Regions from separate parts of the Cedecea neteri genome, predicted to be linked through region 2. Evidence: predicted binding sites of a transcription regulator. Region 2 holds the regulator's gene; each other region holds the start of a gene.
The links. The regulator PurR, encoded in region 2, represses purine synthesis genes. The targets are predictions, from matches to a motif close to CANGCAAACGTTTGCNTG.
Positions count from the first base shown of each region.

Region 1: a site for PurR is predicted at 3,258-3,275, ahead of LH86_RS12110 (amino acid aminotransferase). Genes of this name have one in related genera too.
Region 3: a site for PurR is predicted at 3,769-3,786, ahead of purE (5-(carboxyamino)imidazole ribonucleotide mutase). Genes of this name have one in related genera too.

Region 1 is NZ_CP009459.1:2,572,206-2,578,976, forward strand. It holds gene ldtD (L,D-transpeptidase) at 1-530, shown strand, start outside; gene LH86_RS12100 (YcbK family protein) at 715-1,263, shown strand; gene LH86_RS12105 (MBL fold metallo-hydrolase) at 1,303-1,950, shown strand; gene LH86_RS12110 (amino acid aminotransferase) at 2,007-3,197, opposite strand; gene ompF (porin OmpF) at 3,383-4,465, opposite strand; gene asnS (asparagine--tRNA ligase) at 5,062-6,462, opposite strand; gene pncB (nicotinate phosphoribosyltransferase) at 6,640-6,771, opposite strand, start outside.
Region 2 is NZ_CP009459.1:2,937,019-2,943,789, forward strand. It holds gene cfa (cyclopropane fatty acyl phospholipid synthase) at 1-878, opposite strand, end outside; gene punC (purine nucleoside transporter PunC) at 1,175-2,377, opposite strand; gene punR (DNA-binding transcriptional activator PunR) at 2,492-3,430, shown strand; gene purR (HTH-type transcriptional repressor PurR) at 3,427-4,452, opposite strand; gene LH86_RS22600 (YnhF family membrane protein) at 4,745-4,834, shown strand; gene sodB (superoxide dismutase [Fe]) at 4,925-5,506, opposite strand; gene LH86_RS13910 (C40 family peptidase) at 5,843-6,691, opposite strand.
Region 3 is NZ_CP009459.1:4,457,885-4,464,655, forward strand. It holds gene ahpF (alkyl hydroperoxide reductase subunit F) at 1-876, shown strand, start outside; gene cysS (cysteine--tRNA ligase) at 958-2,343, opposite strand; gene ppiB (peptidylprolyl isomerase B) at 2,519-3,013, shown strand; gene lpxH (UDP-2,3-diacylglucosamine diphosphatase) at 3,013-3,735, shown strand; gene purE (5-(carboxyamino)imidazole ribonucleotide mutase) at 3,876-4,385, shown strand; gene purK (5-(carboxyamino)imidazole ribonucleotide synthase) at 4,382-5,452, shown strand; gene mnmH (tRNA 2-selenouridine(34) synthase MnmH) at 5,579-6,676, shown strand; gene LH86_RS20800 (MFS transporter) at 6,666-6,771, opposite strand, start outside.

The DNA of each region.
Region 1 (6,771 bases), 360 kb from region 2:
GCCAGAATCCGGGTTACCTGGAGCAGCACGGCTATAGCGTGATTCGCGGCTGGAGCAACAATGCGGAGATGATCGATCCGTGGCGCGTAGACTGGTCGACGATCACCGAGAATAATCTGCCGTTCCGCTTCCAGCAGAAGCCCGGCACGCAGAACTCGCTTGGACGCTACAAGTTCAATATGCCGAGTTCCGACGCCATCTACCTGCATGACACGCCCAATCATAACCTCTTCCAGAAGGATGCCAGGGCGCTGAGTTCAGGCTGTGTACGCGTCAACAAGGCGTCTGAGCTGGCAAATATGCTGTTGCAGGATGCCGGATGGAATGATTCCCGTATATCCAGTACCTTGCAGGAAGGAAACACTAAGTACGTCAATATCCGCCATAATATTCCGGTTAATCTTTACTATCTGACCGCTTTTGTCGGAAAAGATGGCCGCACCGAGTTCCGTACAGATATTTACAATTATGATCTCACCGCGCGATCTGGCGCACAAAACCTCGCAAAAGCCGGGTTATTAATCCGCTAAACGCAACATTTCTAATGAATTAGTGGTCGTAGAAAATGTAAAACTCAGTCGGGTCCTCTACAGGGCCCGCCGTTGCTGGGTTTTATCGTGCCTTGACTCCCCGGATTCGGGCAGTTATGGTGCGATGGCTGTGCGCAAAAGTGCATATTAAACCATCATTTTATTACCTGTAGACCTGGATATCATGGACAAATTTGACGCTAATCGCCGCAAGCTACTGGCTTTGGGGGGCGTGGCTTTCGGTGCCGCTCTCATGCCTTTGCCGTCGTTTGCCACCCTCTCGACACCACGCCCGCGTATTTTGACTCTCAATAACCTGCATACTGGAGAGTCATTGAAAGCTGAGTTTTTTGATGGCAGAGGCTATATTCAGGATGAATTAGCAAAACTTAATCACTTCTTCCGGGACTACCGGGCGAACAAGATTAAATCCATCGATCCTTCCCTGTTTGACCAACTCTATCGCCTGCAGGGGCTTTTGGGGACTAACAAGCCGGTCCAGCTGGTTTCCGGTTACCGTTCCATCGACACCAATAATGAACTCCGTGCCCACAGCCGTGGTGTAGCGAAAAAAAGCTACCACACCAAAGGCCAGGCGATGGATTTCCATATTGAAGGCGTTTCGTTAAGCAATATTCGCAAAGCAGCATTATCAATGCGGGCAGGTGGTGTAGGATACTACCCCAGCAGCGACTTTGTGCATATTGACACCGGGCCGGTAAGGCACTGGTAAAACAACGGAATCCGGCTTTGTTGTCGGTAATGGAGCAGCATGAACTATCACATTATTCCGGTCACGGCTTTTGCCCAGAACTGTTCTCTTATTTGGTGCAAGGAAACGCAGCAGGCGGCGCTGGTGGATCCCGGCGGCGATGCGGCGCGCATTAAGCAAGAAGTGGCGCAAAAAGGCGTGCAGATTAGCCAAATCCTGTTGACGCATGGTCATCTCGATCACGTTGGCGCGGCGGCTGAGCTGGCGGCACATTACGGCGTGCCCGTTGTGGGGCCGGAAAAAGAAGATGAGTTCTGGCTGCAGGGACTGCCGCAGCAAAGCCGGATGTTTGGCCTCGACGAGTGTCAGCCTTTGACGCCGGACCGCTGGTTAAACGAAGGGGAATGTGTTTCCGTAGGGAATGTAACTTTACAGGTGTTGCATTGTCCGGGGCATACGCCTGGCCATATCGTTTTCTTCGATGCGGACTCTCGTTTACTGATTTCGGGTGATGTTATCTTTAAAGGTGGAGTAGGGCGCAGCGATTTCCCGCGCGGCGATCACGCGGCGTTGATTGATTCGATCAAACGTAAGCTGCTACCGCTGGGGGATGATGTGACCTTTATTCCCGGCCACGGCCCAATGTCTACGCTGGGTTACGAGCGCCTGCATAATCCGTTTTTGCAGGATGAGCAGCCGGTCTGGTAAAGCGGGTTTCAAATAAAAAAGAGCCGCTTATGCGGCTCTTTTGCTATGCGTGGTGATTACAGCACAGCAACGATGGCTTCGCACAGCGGCGCCATGTTATCCGGCGTCATGCCCGCCACGTTAACGCGGCCAGATGCGACGGCGTAAACGCCAAACTCTTCACGCAGGCGTAGAACCTGTTCTTTGGTCAGGCCGCTGAACGAGAACATCCCGTTCTGGTTAATGATGAAGCTAAAGTCGCGATTGGCGCCTTTCTCCTGCAGGGTATTCACAAACAGCTGACGCATGCGGTGAATGCGCTGGCGCATATCGGTCAGCTCTTGTTCCCACATGGTACGCAGCGCGTCGTTGCTCAGAATCGTCGCTACAACGGAGGCGCCGTGTGCCGGTGGGTTGGAGTAGTTGGCGCGAATAACCGATTTTACCTGGCTGAATGAACGGTCAGCGGTGTCGGCATCGGCGGCAACCAGCGTGAAAGCGCCCACGCGTTCGTTGTACAAACCGAAGTTCTTGGAGTAGGAGCTGGCCACCAGCAGTTCTTTGTGAGCGGCTGCGAAAAGACGCAGGCCTTCAGCATCTTCTTCCAGACCACGAGCAAAGCCCTGGTAAGCAAAGTCAAACAGCGGCAGCCAGCCTTTGGCCAGCGACATCTCTGCCAGCGTTTTCCACTGTTCAGCGGTAGGATCGATCCCGGTAGGGTTATGGCAGCAGCCGTGGAACAGCACCACGTCACCGGCTTCCGCCGCCTGCAGGCTGGCCACCAGGCCATCAAAGTCCAGGCTGTGATTTTCCGCGTCATAGTAGGCGTACTCTTTCACTTCCAGGCCCGCTGCGTTAAACACGCTTTTATGGTTAGGCCAGCTTGGGTTACTCACCCAGACGCGTTTTGCTGAGGTGTTTTTTGCCAGGAAATCAGCGGCAACGCGCAGCGCACCGGTCCCGCCTGGGGTTTGCGCCGTACGGGCACGTTTGTCGGCAATAAGCGCGTTGCTTTTGCCAAACAGCAGCTCTTGCGTGCAGCGGCCAAACTCTGGAATACCATCAATGCCCAGATAGTTTTTGGTGGTCTCATTTTCCAACAGATAAAGCTCAGCTTTCTTCACGCTGGTCAGGACAGGGGTTTTACCGGTCTCGTCCTTATAGACCCCGATGCCGAGGTTAATTTTGGTTGGACGGTCGTCGGCGCGAAACAGGTCAGCCAGACCAAGAATAGGATCGGCAGGGGCAGCGGTAATGTTCTCAAACATGACGGGTTCCATTAGTGATATCGGGGGAAATCGCTTTCAGGTTAACTGCTGTTTTACGAATTGCCAACCGTTTGCGACAAAAAGAGACAGTTAGCGATAACATCGGGTTTATTCTACTTTTTTGCCATAAAAAAACAGGGCCGAAGCCCTGTTTTTAAACATTTCAGACAAACAAATGGCTGAAATTAGAACTGGTAAACGATACCAACAGCAACGGTGTCGTCTGCGCCAACGCCCAGCTTGTTGTTTTTGTCGATCTGGTTGATCTGGTAGTCAACGTAGGTAGACATGTTTTTGTTGAAGTAGTAGGTCGCGCCGATATCAATGTAGTTGATGTAATCTTCGCTGCCGATACCTTCAACATCTTTCGCTTTAGATTTGTAGTAAGCGATGGATGGACGCAGGCCGAAATCGAACTGGTACTGTGCCACAACAGAGAAGTCCTGAGTTTTGTTCAGGAAGCCATCTTGTTTGTTGATGGTGATGCGAGTTGCGTTACGGCTTTCACCGTACAGCGCGGCCAGGTAGATGTTGTTCGCGTCATATTTCAGACCGGTAGCCCACTGCTCAGCTTTAGCACCGTGGCCGATAGTCTCTGTCTGCTGAGCGTTAGTACGGTCAGCCGCGCCGTAAGCACCTACGATGCCGAAGCCATCAACGGTGTAGCTTGCGGAGGTCGCCCAGCCGTCACCGTTAGAGCGTGATGCGTTGTCTTTACGTTCGTTTTTACCCAGGTACTGAACGCCGAAGTCCAGACCATCAACCAGGCCGAAGAAGCTGTGGTTACGGTAAGTAGCCAGGCCACCGTTACGACCGGAGAAGAAGTTGTCGCTGTTGCCGGTGTCACCACCGAACTCTGGCAGCATATCGGTCACGCCGATTGCATCATAAACCAGACCGTAGTTACGGCCGTAGTCGAAGGAACCTGCGTCACCGAATTTCAGACCAGCGAAGGCCAGACGGGTTTTGTTACCGGTCTGAGCATCAGCGCCTTCAGAGTTGTTACCCTGGAAGTTGTATTCCCACTGGCCGTAACCGGTCAGTTGGCTGTTAATCTGAGTTTCGCCTTTGAAGCCAAGACGGGCGTAAGTTTTGTCGCCGTTACCCTGAGCGTTTACACCGTTGTCTTTAGCAAAATAGTGCAGACCTACAGCTTTGCCGTACAGGTCTACTTTGTTGCCGTCTTTGTTATAGATTTCTGCAGCGTTAGCTGCACCGGCTACCAGCAGAGCAGGGATAACCACTGCCAGAATATTGCGCTTCATCATTATTTATTACCCTCATTGTGGTTTTTATGGACACCTGCCACTGCCGTCAATAATTCTTTACGGAACTATTGATGATAGTTTGGTGTCTTTCTGTATCTGTCAGGCATCTTTCCATCCATGAAACCGTTTCGCTAGCCTGAAAGTGCTACAAATGTCTAAACTGAGTTTCAAAAAGAAAATATGTGTAACTAAATATTAATTTCAGGGAACTTTGTGAACCATTTCAAATTTCATTCTTAGCGCAACAAAAATGCTTCGCTTGTTAACATATATATATGAATTACTTATGTTTAATCCGCATAAGCTCAATGAATGGGTATTTCTTGTTCACAATTGTTCATTTTTTGACTTGTTTTTGGATGTCCAGATGTCTGTGTGAAAAGTGAACGATTGTGCTATGCCCAGCACTGATTTGAAATGCGAGCAAACTTAAGCGCAATTTTTGTTAAAGAGTGTGAGATAGAAACAGTTGGTAACGGGGTAGTCGGGAATGGAGGTTGAAATTGACGTTTGCTTAATGAGCGTTGAAGAAAATAGACCTTTTATTGTCAAATGTAAAAAAGGCCAGCGGAGAGCTGGCCTTTGGTTTTGCTGGCTTAGAAGCTGGCGTTACGTGGAGTACGTGGGAACGGAATCACGTCACGCACGTTCTGAACGCCGGTGACATAGGCAATCAGACGCTCGAAGCCCAGGCCGAAACCGGAATGCGGCACGGTGCCGTAGCGGCGCAGGTCGCGGTACCACCAGTAGTCTTCTTTATTCAGGCCCATTTCAGCCATGCGTGCATCCAGCACATCCAGACGCTCTTCACGCTGGGAACCACCGATGATTTCACCGATGCCTGGCGCCAGGACGTCCATAGCGGCAACTGTCTTACCGTCTTCGTTAAGGCGCATATAGAAAGCTTTGATGTCTTTCGGGTAGTTTTTCACTACCACCGGTGCCTTGAAGTGCTGCTCGGCCAGGTAACGCTCGTGCTCGGAGGAAAGGTCGACGCCCCAGTAAACCGGGTTTTCGAACTTATGCCCACAGTTCAGCAGGATTTCCACCGCATCGGTGTAGTTCACCTGGGCGAAGTCTGCGGAGATGAAGCGTTCGAGGCGCTCAATGGCTTCTTTGTCCACGCGCTCAGCAAAGAACTTCATGTCGTCCATGCGCTCTTCAAGCACGGCCTTGAAGACGTACTTGAGCATCGCTTCGGCCAGACCGGCAACGTCGTCCAAATCGGCAAAGGCAACTTCCGGTTCCAGCATCCAGAACTCAGCCAGGTGGCGGCTGGTGTTGGAGTTCTCCGCGCGGAAAGTCGGCCCGAAGGTATAAACCTTTGACAGCGCACTCGCGTAGGTTTCGCCGTTCAGCTGGCCGGAAACGGTCAGGAAGGCTTCTTTACCGAAGAAGTCTTTATCAAAATCGACTTTGCCTTCTGCGGTGCGAGGCAGGTTTTCCAGATCCAGCGTTGAAACGCGGAACATCTCCCCGGCACCTTCGGTGTCCGAAGCGGTGATGAGCGGAGTCGAGACCCAGAAATAACCGTTTTCATGGAAGAAGCGATGCAGCGCCTGAGCCAGCGTGTGACGAACGCGAGCCACGGCACCAATCATGTTGGTACGCGGACGCAGGTGAGCCACTTCGCGGAGGTATTCGATGCTATGGCGTTTGGCCGCCATTGGATAGGTATCCGGATCGTCAACCCAGCCGGTCACTTCGACTTTGGTAGCCTGAAGTTCGAATGCCTGGCCCTGGCCCTGAGACTCGACCACCACGCCGGTAACAATCACGGAGCAGCCAGTGGTCAGGCGCAGAACGTCTTCATTGTAATTGGGCAGAGAATTATTAATGACGGCCTGTACAGGATCAAAGCAGGAACCGTCATAGACGGCGAGGAAGGAGATACCAGCTTTTGAATCTCTTCGAGTACGTACCCATCCGCGCACGGTGACTTCGCTGTCAACGGCGGCACGGCCCTGGAGTACGTCGGCTACAGGCACAACGCTCATAGTTTTCTCTCTATTAAATGGTCAATGACAAAAAAAATAGTAACCCACAGATGGGGGCTATCTATGTTACCTGTCGCGCGCCATCAGACAAGCAGAATTCGCGTTACTTATGAAGAAATAAAGGAATGAGAGAAGGGCGGTGAATAGCGAAGCGGCTATTCACCGATTATCGCTGAATCAGCTGGCTTTTTTAACCAGCGGAAGGTCAAAGGCTTTGCGCAGTGCCCGAACAAAGGCTTTGTCGTGGCAGATGGTTTTTCCCGGGCTGTCCGAAAGCTTAGCCACCGGCTTACCGTTGCACTCCACGAG
Region 2 (6,771 bases):
GACGGCAGACAACCGTTGGGGAAAATGTACTTATTGATCCACGGATCGACATTATTGTCGGTCCTTTTAGAACCTATTGTGTGCAGCAGGAAAATGCCGTCCGGCTTGAGGTTGCGGTCGGCAACGTCAAAGTAGGTGGCATAATTTTTAGGCCCGACGTGCTCAAACATCCCGACGGAAACAATGCGGTCAAATTGTTCGTTCAGATCGCGGTAATCCTGCAAAAGGATGGTGACATCCAGACCTTTGCACCGCTCCTGGGCCATTTTTTGTTGTTCCGCAGAGATAGTCACGCCAAAGACGGATACGGCATAGTTGCGCGCAGCAAACTCGGCCAAACCGCCCCAGCCGCAGCCGATATCCAGCAGCTTCATGCCGGGCTTAAGCTGCAGTTTTTCGCAGATCATTTTGAGCTTGGCATCCTGCGCGTCGCTGAGATTTGTCGCGTCTTTCCAGTAACCGCAGGAATATTGCATGTGCTTGTCCAGCATCCGGCTGAACAGATCGTTGCCAAGATCGTAATGCTCTTTACCGACTATCCAGGCGCGTTTCTTAGACTGCAGATTAACCAGTCTTGCCGCCGCAATGCGCAGGGTATCTTTGAAATGGTGGGGCAGTTGGTTTTCCAGTCCGGCACGCAGGACTTTGGTGAAAAAGATATCCAGCCGTTCGCATTCCCACCAGCCGTCCATATAGCTTTCACCAAGGCCGAGAGAACCTTCCTGCAGAACGCGTTTAAAAAAGTTTGGATTTTTGACCTGAATATCAAAAGGATTTGGGCCGTTGAGGGTAATGCCTGCCCGGCTCAGCATTTCATTTGCGATACGATACCATTCGTTATCTCGTACGCTCACTTCTTCTATACACGATGAACTCATAGCTTCTCCATCACCTTGTTGTGATCAGAACCTTAAAACAGCGTAGACGCTATTCTCGGCTTGTGAGAACTCTCACGGAAAATTCCGCGTGCCTGATATCCGACGTAGAACAGAGAAAGGGGGGATTCTCCCTTACTGAAAGGCCATCCATGGAAAAACGAAAGCGCTCCGGCTCCCGCAAAATAAAATTGATAAGACTTATAGTAGAACCGCAATTACTATAAGCCCGTTTAATTGAGGGTTCAATGGAATATTGTTAGCAAGCTAATCACACAACATTCACATTATCATGCAGGTTACTGTGCGCGGGACAACTCGCTGTGGCCCTTGTTTTGTGCTTCTCGTTGGGCCGTGTGCTGCAGGGCATAGCCCAGACCGGCAAGCAGGATTGTCGCCAGCATCACGCTGGTGGTGGTCAGCAGCGGTGTCGTGACCAGCCAGGAAACCATTAAGCTTGCCAGGAAGCAAAGCCCAAGCTGCAGGGTGTTTTGCAGCGCTGCGGCTTTCCCGGTTGCCTGTGGGAAAGGCAGCAGGGCAGAGGCAACCACGATAGGGTAGATGGCACCGTTCGCCGCGGCCATCACGCAGAACGGGATAAGCAGCAGCGTCAGGTCAGCATGGCCACTCACCGCTACGCCCCAGGTGGCTACCACGCTCAGGGCATACAGGGCCAGCAGCCAGGGCAGCAGCTGTTTGCCGCTCCACTTTTGCAGCGCGCTGCGGCAGCCATAGCCCCCGACCAGGAAAGCGACAGTCTGCGGCATGTAGCTCAGGCCTATTGCCGCGGGGCTGTAGCCCATCTCATTCAGAATAAACGGCGAGCCGGTGAGCCAGGCGAAAAAGCTGGCGGAACAGGCGGCGTAAATCAGCACGTTGCCGCCGTAAACGCGGGAACGTAATAAAGAGAAGAAGCTGACTTTATTGTCTTCGGTTTGCTCGTGGTGCTGAGTCCGGGGCTTGAGGCGCAGCGTGGGGATCATCAACAGCAAAGCGACCACGAACAGCACGGCGAAAATGGCCTGCCATTCAAAATGGTTCAGCAGCCAGCTGCCGAGCAGCGGGGCCAGCGCCGGAGAAAGCCCGACCAGCGGCATGATGGTGGCAAAAATACGGCCAGCGCGGTTGGCAGGATAATAGTCGGTCACCAGGGCCTGCCAGCTAACTGCGGCCGAGCAGACGCCCACGGCCTGAATAAAGCGCAGCACCAGCAGCGTGGTGGCATCCTGCACCCAAAGCATCCCGATACAGCCGGCGGCAAACATGGCCAGGCCAATCAACAGCACAGGCTTACGCCCGAAGCGGTCGGAAAGCGGGCCCCACATCAACTGGGCAAAAGCAAAGCCGGCGAGGAACAGACTCAGGCTGGCACTCACGGCGGAGGCGGTGGTACCCAGATCTTGTTGAATGGCGGCGAAGGCGGGCAGGTACATGTCGGTGGCCAGGAAACCCAGCACGCTCAGCCCCGCAAGCCAGATAAGAAATCCCTTTGATGGTTGCATATTTCACTCTTGATTTTGATAGCAGGTTAACGGGGCAGGAGTCTACGGAGTGCAAAACCGCTTGTGAAACGCTAATATTTGCAAATTGCATTCAAATTTTTTGCAGGCAGAAATATGTGGTCTGAATATTCGCTGGAAGTGGTTGATGCCGTGGCGCGAAACGGCAGCTTTAGCGGTGCGGCCCAGGAGTTGCATCGCGTGCCGTCTGCCATCAGCTATACGGTACGGCAGCTTGAAGAATGGCTGGCCGTGCCGCTGTTTGAACGGCGTCATCGGGACGTTGAGCTGACCGCCGCCGGGGCATTTTTTCTCAAAGAAGGCCGATCTGTTATCAAAAAAATGATGGCAACGCGCCAGCAGTGCCAGCAGATAGCCAACGGCTGGCGCGGGCATCTGTCTATTGCAGTAGACAATATCGTTAAACCTGAGCGAACCCGCCAGCTGGTGCTGGATTTTTATCGTCATTTTCCGGATATCGAATTAAGGGTTTCCCAGGAAGTGTTCAACGGCGTGTGGGACGCGCTGGCCGACGGGCGAGTTGAGGCGGCGATTGGCGCCACGCAGGCGATCCCGGTCGGGGGGCGCTACGCATTTCGGGACATGGGGGCGCTTAGCTGGCGCTGCGTGGTTTCCGCTGGCCATCCGCTTGCGCAACGGGAAGGTATCATTCTGGATGATGACATTCGCCCCTGGCCGTCTTTGGTGTTGGAAGATACCTCCCGTTCACTTCCCAAGCGCATTACCTGGCTGCTCGACAACCAGCGCCGCGTGGTGGTACCGGACTGGGCGTCGGGGGAGGATTGCCTGACGGCGGGATTATGCATTGGTATGGTGCCAACGCACATTGCCCAGCCGTGGCTCGTCAGGGGAGACTGGAAAGAGCTGCTGCTGGAAAATCCATTCCCGGACGCGGCCTGCTGCCTGACCTGGCGGCAGGATGATGCTTCGCCCGCGCTGAGCTGGTTGCTGGACTATTTGGGCGATAGTGAAACGATGAATCAGGAGTGGTTGCAGGAGCCGGGTAACGTATTCCCGGCCCCCGAAGAGGCTTAGCGGCGGTAATCGCGGAACGGGCCGTCGGCCACCGAGCGGCGTTCAATCAGACGCGGATGAACTTCAATCGTCTGCGACTCTTCGCGTTTATTAATGATACGGTCGAGCAGCATGTTAAACGCCGTTTCGCCCAGGCGCTCTTTCGGCTGGTGGATAGTGGTCAGCGCCGGAGAGAAATAGCGGGCGTTGCGCACGTTGTCGTAGCCGATGATAGAAATGTCCTGCGGCACGCGCAGCCCCATTTCATCAGCGGCGCAAATCGCACCCATCGCCATAATATCGCCGCCACAGAAAACAGCGGTAGGGCGATGCGGCTGGTTAAGCAGCTGCTGCATGGCGCGATAACCCGATTCCGGTTCGAAATCACCCTGAACTACCCAGTTATCAGGCACTTTGATATTGGCTTCTTCAAGCGCCTTCAGGAACCCTGCATGGCGGCCGCCGCCGGTGTTACGTTCCAGTTGACCCGGGATAGCACCGATATCGCGATGGCCGCGTTCAATCAGGTAGCGACCCGCGAGGTAGCCGCCGTGGAAGGCGTTATCGACCACGGAATCGGTAAAGTCTGCGCGGGCTTCGCCCCAGTCCATCACCACCATCGGAATATGGCGGTACTCTTCCAGGGTTGAAAGCAGTGTGTCAGGGTATTCGGAACACATGACCAGCAGCCCGTCCACGCGTTTTTGCGCCATCATGGACAGGTAAGCGCGCTGCTTTTCAAAGTTGTTGTGCGCGTTGCCCAGAATCAGGGTGTAACCTTTGGCGAAACAGCTGTTCTCAACGGATTCAATAATTTCCGCAAAATAAGGGGCTTCGCTTGAGGTCGCAAGCAGGCCGATAGATTTGGTGTGGTTGACCTTCAGGCTACGCGCCACGGCGCTCGGTGAATAGTGCAGCTCTTTGATGGCTGCCCAAACGGCATTGCGCGTCTCTTCCGCCACAAAACGGGTCTTGTTAATGACATGTGACACAGTGGTAGTGGAAACGTTTGCGCGCTTCGCTACGTCCTTAATCGTTGCCATTAGATGTCACTCCAGACCATATCGTAAACTCCTGATAACTCATATGTTAAACGTTTGCCTTCGCTAACTCCTGGGGCAACACGTTGGTTGCAGGCCTGTCGGGGATGCGACATACAGCGGGAGGAGGGCGTTGCCGGGCGATACGCGGTAAATTAGCGAAGGATTTTGGCTTATCCCGGGGCAAAGTGGAAGAGGGAAAACCGATATCTGCGCAAATCCAGCAGGATTTTTATCGCTAATTGTGGGAAAATCACCCCACATACACTTTGTAGGGAAATAAAAGGAGCTTGCAATGAGTACCGATCTGAAGTTTTCCGTGGTGACTACGGTTATCGTACTGAGTCTGATTGTTGCCGGAGCACTTACCGCCGTCCTGCACTGATTTACAAAGGGCCGCGAAAAGCGGCCCTTATCATATATAGATGAAGGAAGAAAAACGTCACCTTCCTACTTCGTAAGTAACCGATAGAAATCAGCCCGCCAGGTTTTGCGCAACAAATTTCCAGTTCACCAGCGCCCAGAAATGGTCGAGATAAACCGGGCGCGCGTTGCGGTAATCAATGTAGTAAGCGTGTTCCCACACGTCCACGGTCAGTAGCGGTTTTGCCTCAGTTGTCAGCGGAGTTCCTGCATTAGAAGTCGAGACGATAGCCAGGCTACCGTCGCTATTCTTCACAAGCCAGGTCCAGCCGGAGCCAAAGTTTTTGATGGCCGCTTCGGTGAACTGCTTTTTAAAGGCTTCCACGCTGCCAAAAGTATGGTTGATGGCGGCCAGCACGTCACCGGTCGGCTCCCCACCGGCATTCGGCGCCAGGCAGTGCCAGTAGAAGGTATGGTTCCAGACCTGAGCCGCGTTATTGAAAATACCGCCGTCAGATCCTCTCACGATCTCTTCCAGCGTTTTGCCTTCAAACGGGCTGCCTTTGATCAGGTTGTTCAGGTTAGTGACGTAGGTCTGGTGGTGCTTACCGTAGTGATATTCGAGGGTTTCGGCTGAGATATGCGGTGCCAGCGCGTCTTTAGCATAGGGCAGGGCGGGTAGTTCGAACGACATTGCTTTACTCCTTGTTATTTTGTTTCACAATATAACTACAATTTGTGTGGTTATAAGGTTAGCAAATTACAGGTGAGTGAAAAAGCGAAATGAAACAACAAAATAAAACAGCCCGTTGCCGGGCTGCTCAGACTGCTGACAAGCTACCTGTGATGAAATAAATACCCGGTGACGTTTTAAAATAAACGAGGAAAATCAATTTATTGATTTTTAGCTGATAACCACAAAGAGGGAAAAACCACGCTTTTTCCCTCTTTGTCAGCAGCAATTAACAGCCCGTTGCCGGGCTGTTAACATTTTAATCAGTCTGATTAGCCCGAAAGGGCGTGGATAAGACTAACGAATGGTTTTTGGCGTCATCACCCGGCGGGCACCCACGTAGTGGCGCTGCCAGTAATCTTCGCTCAGGGAGGTGATCTGAATATCGCGGCCACTGCGTGGGGACTGAATAAACTTCCCGTTGCCAACGTAAACGCCAACGTGATCGGCGGTGCCGCGCCCTTGAGTACGGAAGAACACCAGATCGCCGCTTTCCAGTTCGCCACGGTCAACGGAAGAGGCATCTCGCAGGTGATACATTTCATTGGCGGTGCGTGGAATACGAATATTCACCAGATCTTTATAAGCGTAATAAATCAACCCGCTGCAGTCGAAACCGGTGCGTGGGGAGGTACCGCCCCAGCGATACGGCTTACCAATTTGTCCCATCAGCTTGTTCATAGCCGTTTTTTGCGCTTTCTGCACGCGTACTTTATGTGCCTGCGCGATGGTCAGATTTTTTTCCGACTTCACCTTAACGCACTGCTTTTTATGCCCTTTACGATGGGTGCATTTTTCAGTGTAGGCAACGGTGGCGGAGGCTGGCTGTAGGGCTAATTTCTGCGAGGTTTTTTTGCTGCTGGTTTTAGCGAGGGTGCTGCTTTTGCCTGTGGTGGTGCGTTTAGCCACTTTGGCTTTTGCCGGTGAGGTGTCTTTTTTACCGGACTTCTTTTTGGTGGAGGCTGTGCTGACCTTCGGTTTTGCTTTCTCTTTACCCTTGTTGCTTTTACTGGTTGTTGTCTTTGCCGGATGGCCTTTTTGTGCAACAGGATGGCGGACGTGCTCAGACGCCTGCGCCAAAGGTGTATAGGGCAAAGCAAATAGCAGAGCACATAGCGTGATAGAGATTTTATTTATCCGCGCCACTCGTCAATCCCCTGATAAATGAAGGCACGATGCTAACCATCATGCCTGCGTATGATTTTTGCGAAACCCGACGATTCTAA
Region 3 (6,771 bases), 1.5 Mb from region 2:
GCGCGTAAAGGCATCCGTACCGGCCTGATGGGCGAACGCTTCGGCGGCCAGGTGCTGGATACCGTGGATATCGAAAACTACATTTCCGTGCCGAAAACCGAAGGCCAGAAGCTGGCGGGCGCCCTGAAAGCCCACGTGGACGACTATGACGTGGACGTGATCGACACCCAAAGTGCAAGCAAGCTGATCCCGGCCAAAACCGAAGGCGGCCTGCATCAAATTCAAACTGCGTCCGGCGCAACGCTGAAAGCACGCAGCATTATCGTGGCGACCGGCGCGAAATGGCGCAACATGAACGTGCCGGGTGAAGATCAGTACCGCACCAAAGGCGTGACCTACTGCCCACACTGCGACGGCCCGTTGTTCAAAGGCAAGCGTGTGGCGGTCATCGGCGGCGGGAACTCCGGCGTGGAAGCGGCCATTGACCTGGCGGGTATCGTCGAGCACGTCACCCTGCTGGAATTTGCTCCGGAAATGAAGGCTGACCAGGTTCTGCAGAACAAAGTGCGCAGCCTGAAAAACGTCGACATCGTGCTGAACGCGCAGACGCTGGAAGTAAAAGGCGACGGCAGCAAAGTGACCGGCCTGCAGTATAAAGACCGCGTGACCGAAAGCGTGCATGACGTTGCCCTGGCCGGCATCTTCGTGCAGATCGGCCTGCTGCCGAATACTACCTGGCTGGAAGGCAGCGTGGAGCGCAACCGCATGGGTGAAATCATCATTGACGCGAAATGCGAAACCACCGTCAAAGGCGTATTCGCCGCGGGCGACTGCACCACCGTGCCTTACAAACAGATCATCATCGCCACCGGCGAAGGCGCGAAAGCCTCCCTGAGCGCGTTTGATTACCTGATTCGCACCTCAGCCCCGGAATAAGGCACCTGCCAATAAGGCCGCACCACAGCGGCCAGCCATAAAAAAAGCGGCTCATTGAGCCGCTTTTTCACGTTCTGAATCTTACTTACGACGCCAGGTGGTGCCGCCCGCGCCGTCTTCCAGCACAATGCCCATCTCGTTCAGACGGTCACGCGCCTGGTCCGCCAGCGCCCAGTCTTTCGACTGACGTGCATCGTTACGCTGCTTGATCAGCGCTTCGATTTCCGCCACTTCGCCGTCGTCCGCCTGCGCGCCGCCCTGCAGGAACTGCTCCGGATCCTGCTCCAGCAGACCCAGAATTGCAGAGAGCTTACGCAGCGCCGCTGCCAGTCCGTTTGCCGCCGCAAGATCTTCCGCTTTCAGGCGGTTCACTTCGCGAGCCATATCGAACAGCACGGAGTAGGCTTCCGGGGTGTTGAAGTCGTCGTCCATCGCTTCGCGGAAGCGGGCTTCGAAGGCTTCGCCCCCGGCTGGTGCGACATTGCTGTCGGTGCCGCGCAGCGAGGTGTACAGGCGCTCCAGCGCAGAGCGAGCCTGTTTCAGGTTCTCTTCGCTGTAGTTGAGCTGGCTGCGGTAGTGGCCGGACATCAGGAAGTAACGCACGGTTTCCGCGTCGTAATACTTCAGCACGTCACGCACGGTAAAGAAGTTGCCCAGAGATTTGGACATCTTCTCGCGGTCAACCATCACCATCCCGGAGTGCATCCAGGTGTTGACGTATTCGCCGTCGTGGGCACAGGTAGACTGCGCGATTTCGTTCTCGTGGTGCGGGAACATCAGATCGGAGCCGCCGCCGTGAATATCAAAGTGGTTGCCCAGCTCTTTGCAGTTCATGGCGGAGCATTCGATATGCCAGCCCGGACGGCCTTCGCCCCACGGAGAAGTCCATGCAGGCTCGCCTGGCTTGGACATTTTCCACAGCACGAAGTCCATCGGGTTACGCTTCACGTCAACCACGTCCACGCGCGCCCCCGCCTGGAGCTGATCCAGATCCTGGCGAGACAGCAGGCCATAATTCGGGTCGGTCAGCACCGAGAACATCACATCGCCGTTTTCCGCCACATAGGCGTGATCGCGGGCCAGCAGCTGTTCAACAATTTCGATGATTTCCGGAATATGTTTGGTCGCACGCGGCTCGCTGTTCGGGCGTGAAATGTTCAGCGCATCGAAATCTTTGTGCATTTCGACGACCATGCGGTCGACCAGCGCCACAAAGTCTTCGCCATTTTCATGGGCGCGCTTAATGATTTTATCGTCGATGTCGGTGATGTTACGCACGTAGTTCAGCTCATAGCCGAGGGAACGCAGGTAGCGCGCCACCACGTCAAACGCAACAAAAGTACGGCCATGGCCGATGTGACAGAGATCGTAAACGGTGATACCACACACGTACATGCCTACCTTTCCGGCATGAATAGGTTTGAATTCCTCTTTTTGGCGAGTCAGTGTATTAAATATTTTTAACATCAGGGGATTCCATGTAAGCGTGTGGAAGAATACTCCCGGTTATCTTACCCGATTATTTTCCCCGACGGCAGTCTGCTTTGCATTACTGACTATGATGTAGCGTTATGCTATAACAGCGTGCTGGTACGACGGCACCGTTTGCCGCCGTACTCTCTGACACTCATAGGATGCAAGCATGGTTACTTTTCACACTAATCACGGCGACATTGTCATCAAAACTTTTGATGATAAAGCGCCTGTTACCGTTAAAAACTTCCTGGACTACTGCCGCGAAGGCTTCTACAACAACACCATTTTCCACCGTGTGATCAACGGCTTTATGATCCAGGGCGGCGGTTTCGAACCGGGTATGAAGCAGAAAGCGACCAAAGACACCATTCAGAACGAAGCGAATAACGGCCTGAAAAACACCCGCGGTACGCTGGCAATGGCTCGTACCCAGGCTCCGCACTCTGCCACCGCACAGTTCTTCATCAACGTTGCCGACAACGACTTCCTGAACTTCAGCGGCGAAAGCCTGCAGGGTTGGGGCTACTGCGTGTTCGCAGAAGTAGTCGAAGGGATGGACGTGGTTGAGAATATCAAAGCCGTTTCCACCGGCCGCAGCGGTATGCACCAGGATGTACCGAAAGAAGACGTTATTATCGAAAGCGTGACCGTCAGCGAATAATGTCGACGCTGTTTATTGCAGATTTACACCTCTGCCCAGAAGAACCGGCGATCGTCGCCGGTTTTCTGCGTTTCTTATCCGGTGAAGCCCGCCAGGCGGATGCGCTCTACATTCTTGGCGATCTGTTCGAAGCCTGGATTGGCGACGACGCCCCGGAGCCGCTCTACCAGCAAATCGCCGCGGCCATTAAAGCGGTGGTTGATACCGGCATTCCCTGCTATTTCATTCACGGCAACCGGGACTTTTTACTCGGCAAGCGCTACGCCAAAGCCAGCGGCATGACGCTGCTGCCGGAAGAAAAGCTCATCGATGTTTATGGCCGCAACATACTGATCATGCACGGCGACACGCTGTGTACCGACGACGAAGGCTATCAGGCGTTTCGCCGCAAGGTTCATCAGCCGTGGCTGCAGAAGCTCTACCTTGCCCTGCCGCTGTTTATTCGCCAGCGTATCGCCGACCGCATGCGCGCCGACAGCCAGGCGGCGAATAATATGAAGTCGCTGGAGATCATGGATGTGAACCCGCAGGCGGTGGTCGACACCCTCACCCGCCACAATGTTCAATGGCTGATTCACGGGCATACCCATCGCCCGGCGATTCACGAACTTGAGGCTAACGGGCAACCCGCTTTCCGCTGCGTGTTAGGCGCGTGGCATAGAGAAGGGTCGATGATCAAAGTCACGCCGGAAAACGTCGAGCTGATTCATTTTCCTTTCTGACCTAAAAGCCCACTTTTTTGCCGATTCGTTAACCACGCAACCGTTTTCCTTGCCGGAAGTTCGTGCTATTCTCTGAGCCCTTCTGATACGGGCGCCCGTCGCCCGATGATGTCTGCACACCCACAGGAGTTTTGAGACGCATGTCTTCTGAGCACACCCCGGCGCGTATCGCCATTGTTATGGGTTCCAAAAGTGACTGGGCCACCATGCAGTTCGCCGCTGAAATCCTTACCGCCCTGAATGTCCCTCACCATGTTGAAGTCGTCTCCGCCCACCGCACGCCGGATAAGCTTTTCAGCTTCGCCGAGCAGGCCGAAGCCAATGGCTACCAGGTGATCATCGCCGGAGCCGGTGGCGCAGCGCACCTGCCGGGTATGCTGGCCGCGAAAACCCTCGTCCCGGTGCTGGGTGTGCCGGTCCAAAGCGCTGCTCTTAGCGGCGTGGACAGCCTTTATTCTATCGTCCAGATGCCGCGCGGCATTCCGGTCGGCACGCTGGCCATCGGTAAAGCCGGAGCCGCCAACGCCGCCCTGCTGGCCGCGCAGATCCTGGCCCTGCATGACGCAGACCTGAGCCAGCGCCTGGCGACCTGGCGTCAAACCCAGACCGACGAAGTGCTCGATAATCCGGACCCACGGAGTGAAGCATGAAACGCGTTTGTGTCTTAGGTAACGGCCAACTGGGGCGCATGCTCCGCCAGGCCGGTGAGCCACTGGGCATCGCCGTTTACCCTGTCGGGCTGGACGCCGAGCCGGAAGCCGTGCCGTTCGCCCAGAGCGTGATCACCGCCGAGATTGAACGCTGGCCGGAAACCGCCCTGACCCGTGAACTGGCGCGCCATAACGCCTTCGTTAACCGCGATATCTTCCCGATCATCGCCGACCGCCTGACGCAAAAGCAGCTGTTCGATAAGCTCGGCCTGGCCACCGCGCCGTGGCAGTTGCTCTCCGGCAGCCACGAATGGCAGGACGTGTTCAGTAAGCTGGGCTCTCTGGCTATCGTGAAGCGCCGCGTGGGCGGCTACGATGGCCGCGGCCAGTGGCGCTTACGTGCCGATGAAACCGACCAGCTGCCGGCAGAGTGCTACGGCGAATGCATCGTCGAGCAGGGCATTAACTTCTCCGGCGAAGTTTCTCTGGTAGGCGCGCGCGGCCACGACGGCAGCACGGTGTTCTACCCGCTAACTCACAACCTGCACCAGGACGGCATTCTGCGCACCAGCGTTGCCTTCCCACAGGCTAACGCCGAACAGCAGCGCCAGGCCGAAACCATGCTCACCGCCATCATGCACGAGCTGGGCTACGTCGGCGTGATGGCGATGGAGTGTTTCGTCACGCCAGCCGGCCTGCTGATCAACGAGCTGGCCCCGCGCGTACACAACAGCGGGCACTGGACGCAAAACGGCGCTTCAATCAGCCAGTTCGAGCTGCACCTGCGCGCCATCGTGGATTTGCCGCTGCCGCAGCCTGTCGTTAATGCCCCGTCGGTGATGGTGAACCTGATCGGCACCGACCTGAACTATGCCTGGCTGAAGCTCCCGCTGGTGCACCTGCACTGGTACGACAAAGAAGTTCGTCCGGGCCGCAAAGTCGGGCATCTCAACCTGAACGACAGCGATACCGGCCGCCTGAGCGCCTCGCTGGAAGCCCTGGTTCCCCTGCTCCCGGCCGAATACGCCAGCGGCATTGCCTGGGCGCAGAGCAAACTGGTGAAGTAAAACCGCACCTCGTCTGACCCTCTGTTTGACTTTAGAGGGTCAGACCATTTTCCCCCTTCCCCTTTCCTTTGCCCGACCAGAAGCGCACAATTCCCCCGTTTCGCCGCTTCAGACTAAGGTTATGCCATGGAAAAACGCCCCAATACGCAGGACTACGACCGCCTGCTGCTCAACGACATTCCGCTGATTGACGTTCGTGCCCCGGTAGAGTTCGCTCAGGGAGCGATGCCCGCTGCCCATAACTTACCGCTGATGCTGGACGATGAACGCGCGCAGGTCGGGACGTGCTATAAGCAGCAGGGTCAACAGGCCGCCATCGAACTGGGGCACCGGCTGGTCAGCGGCGAGCGAAAAGCCAGCCGAGTCGAACGCTGGCTGGAAAGCTGCCGCCAGCAGCCCGAGGGCTATTTATGCTGCGCCAGAGGTGGAATGCGCAGCCACATCGTGCAGCAGTGGCTGCGGGAAAATGGCCTCGAGTACCCGCTGGTCACCGGCGGCTACAAAGCCCTGCGCCAGCATGCCATGCAGGTAATCGACACCCGTTCTCAGTGGCCGATGGTTATCGTCAGCGGCAACACCGGCTGTGGCAAAACCATTCTGATCCGTTCGCTGCCGACGGGCGTTGACCTTGAAGGCCTTGCGCACCACCGCGGCTCGTCGTTTGGCCGCACGATTGTCGCCCAGCCTTCTCAGGCCAGCTTCGAAAACAATCTCGCCGTCACCCTGCTCAAAATCAGCCCGACCGAATCAAAAACGCTGGTTGTGGAAGATGAGGGCCGGATGATTGGCTCCCGCCATATTCCCGAAGCCTTCAGAGAACAGATGCTGCGCTCGCCGATTGTGGCCATTGACGATCCGTTCGAGCTGCGGCTGGAGAGGCTCAAAAACGAATACTTCCGGCAGATGAGCGAGGCGTTTTTATCCGTCAGCGAGGAAGAAACCGCGTGGCGCGATTACGCCGAGTATCTGCACCACGGCCTGTTTGCCATCCGCCGCCGCCTGGGCATGGAACGCTTCCAGCAGTTCACCGCCAGGCTGGACGAGGCCTTGTTAACCCAGCGGAAAACCGGCTCCTGCGAAGGCCATCTGGCCTGGCTGTCGCCGCTGCTGAAAGAGTATTACGACCCGATGTACCGCTATCAGCTCAGCCAGAAGGCCGACCAGATCGTCTTCCGGGGGGATTACCGGCAGGTCGAAGCCTGGCTGCGCAGCGTTAACGAGTAGTCGATTTTTCCCCGGCGGCGAGCGTCAACCCGAGTCCGGTCACCGCCAGTCCAACCAATGGAATGCCCACCGCCCACGGTAAAGTAAACGCCAGC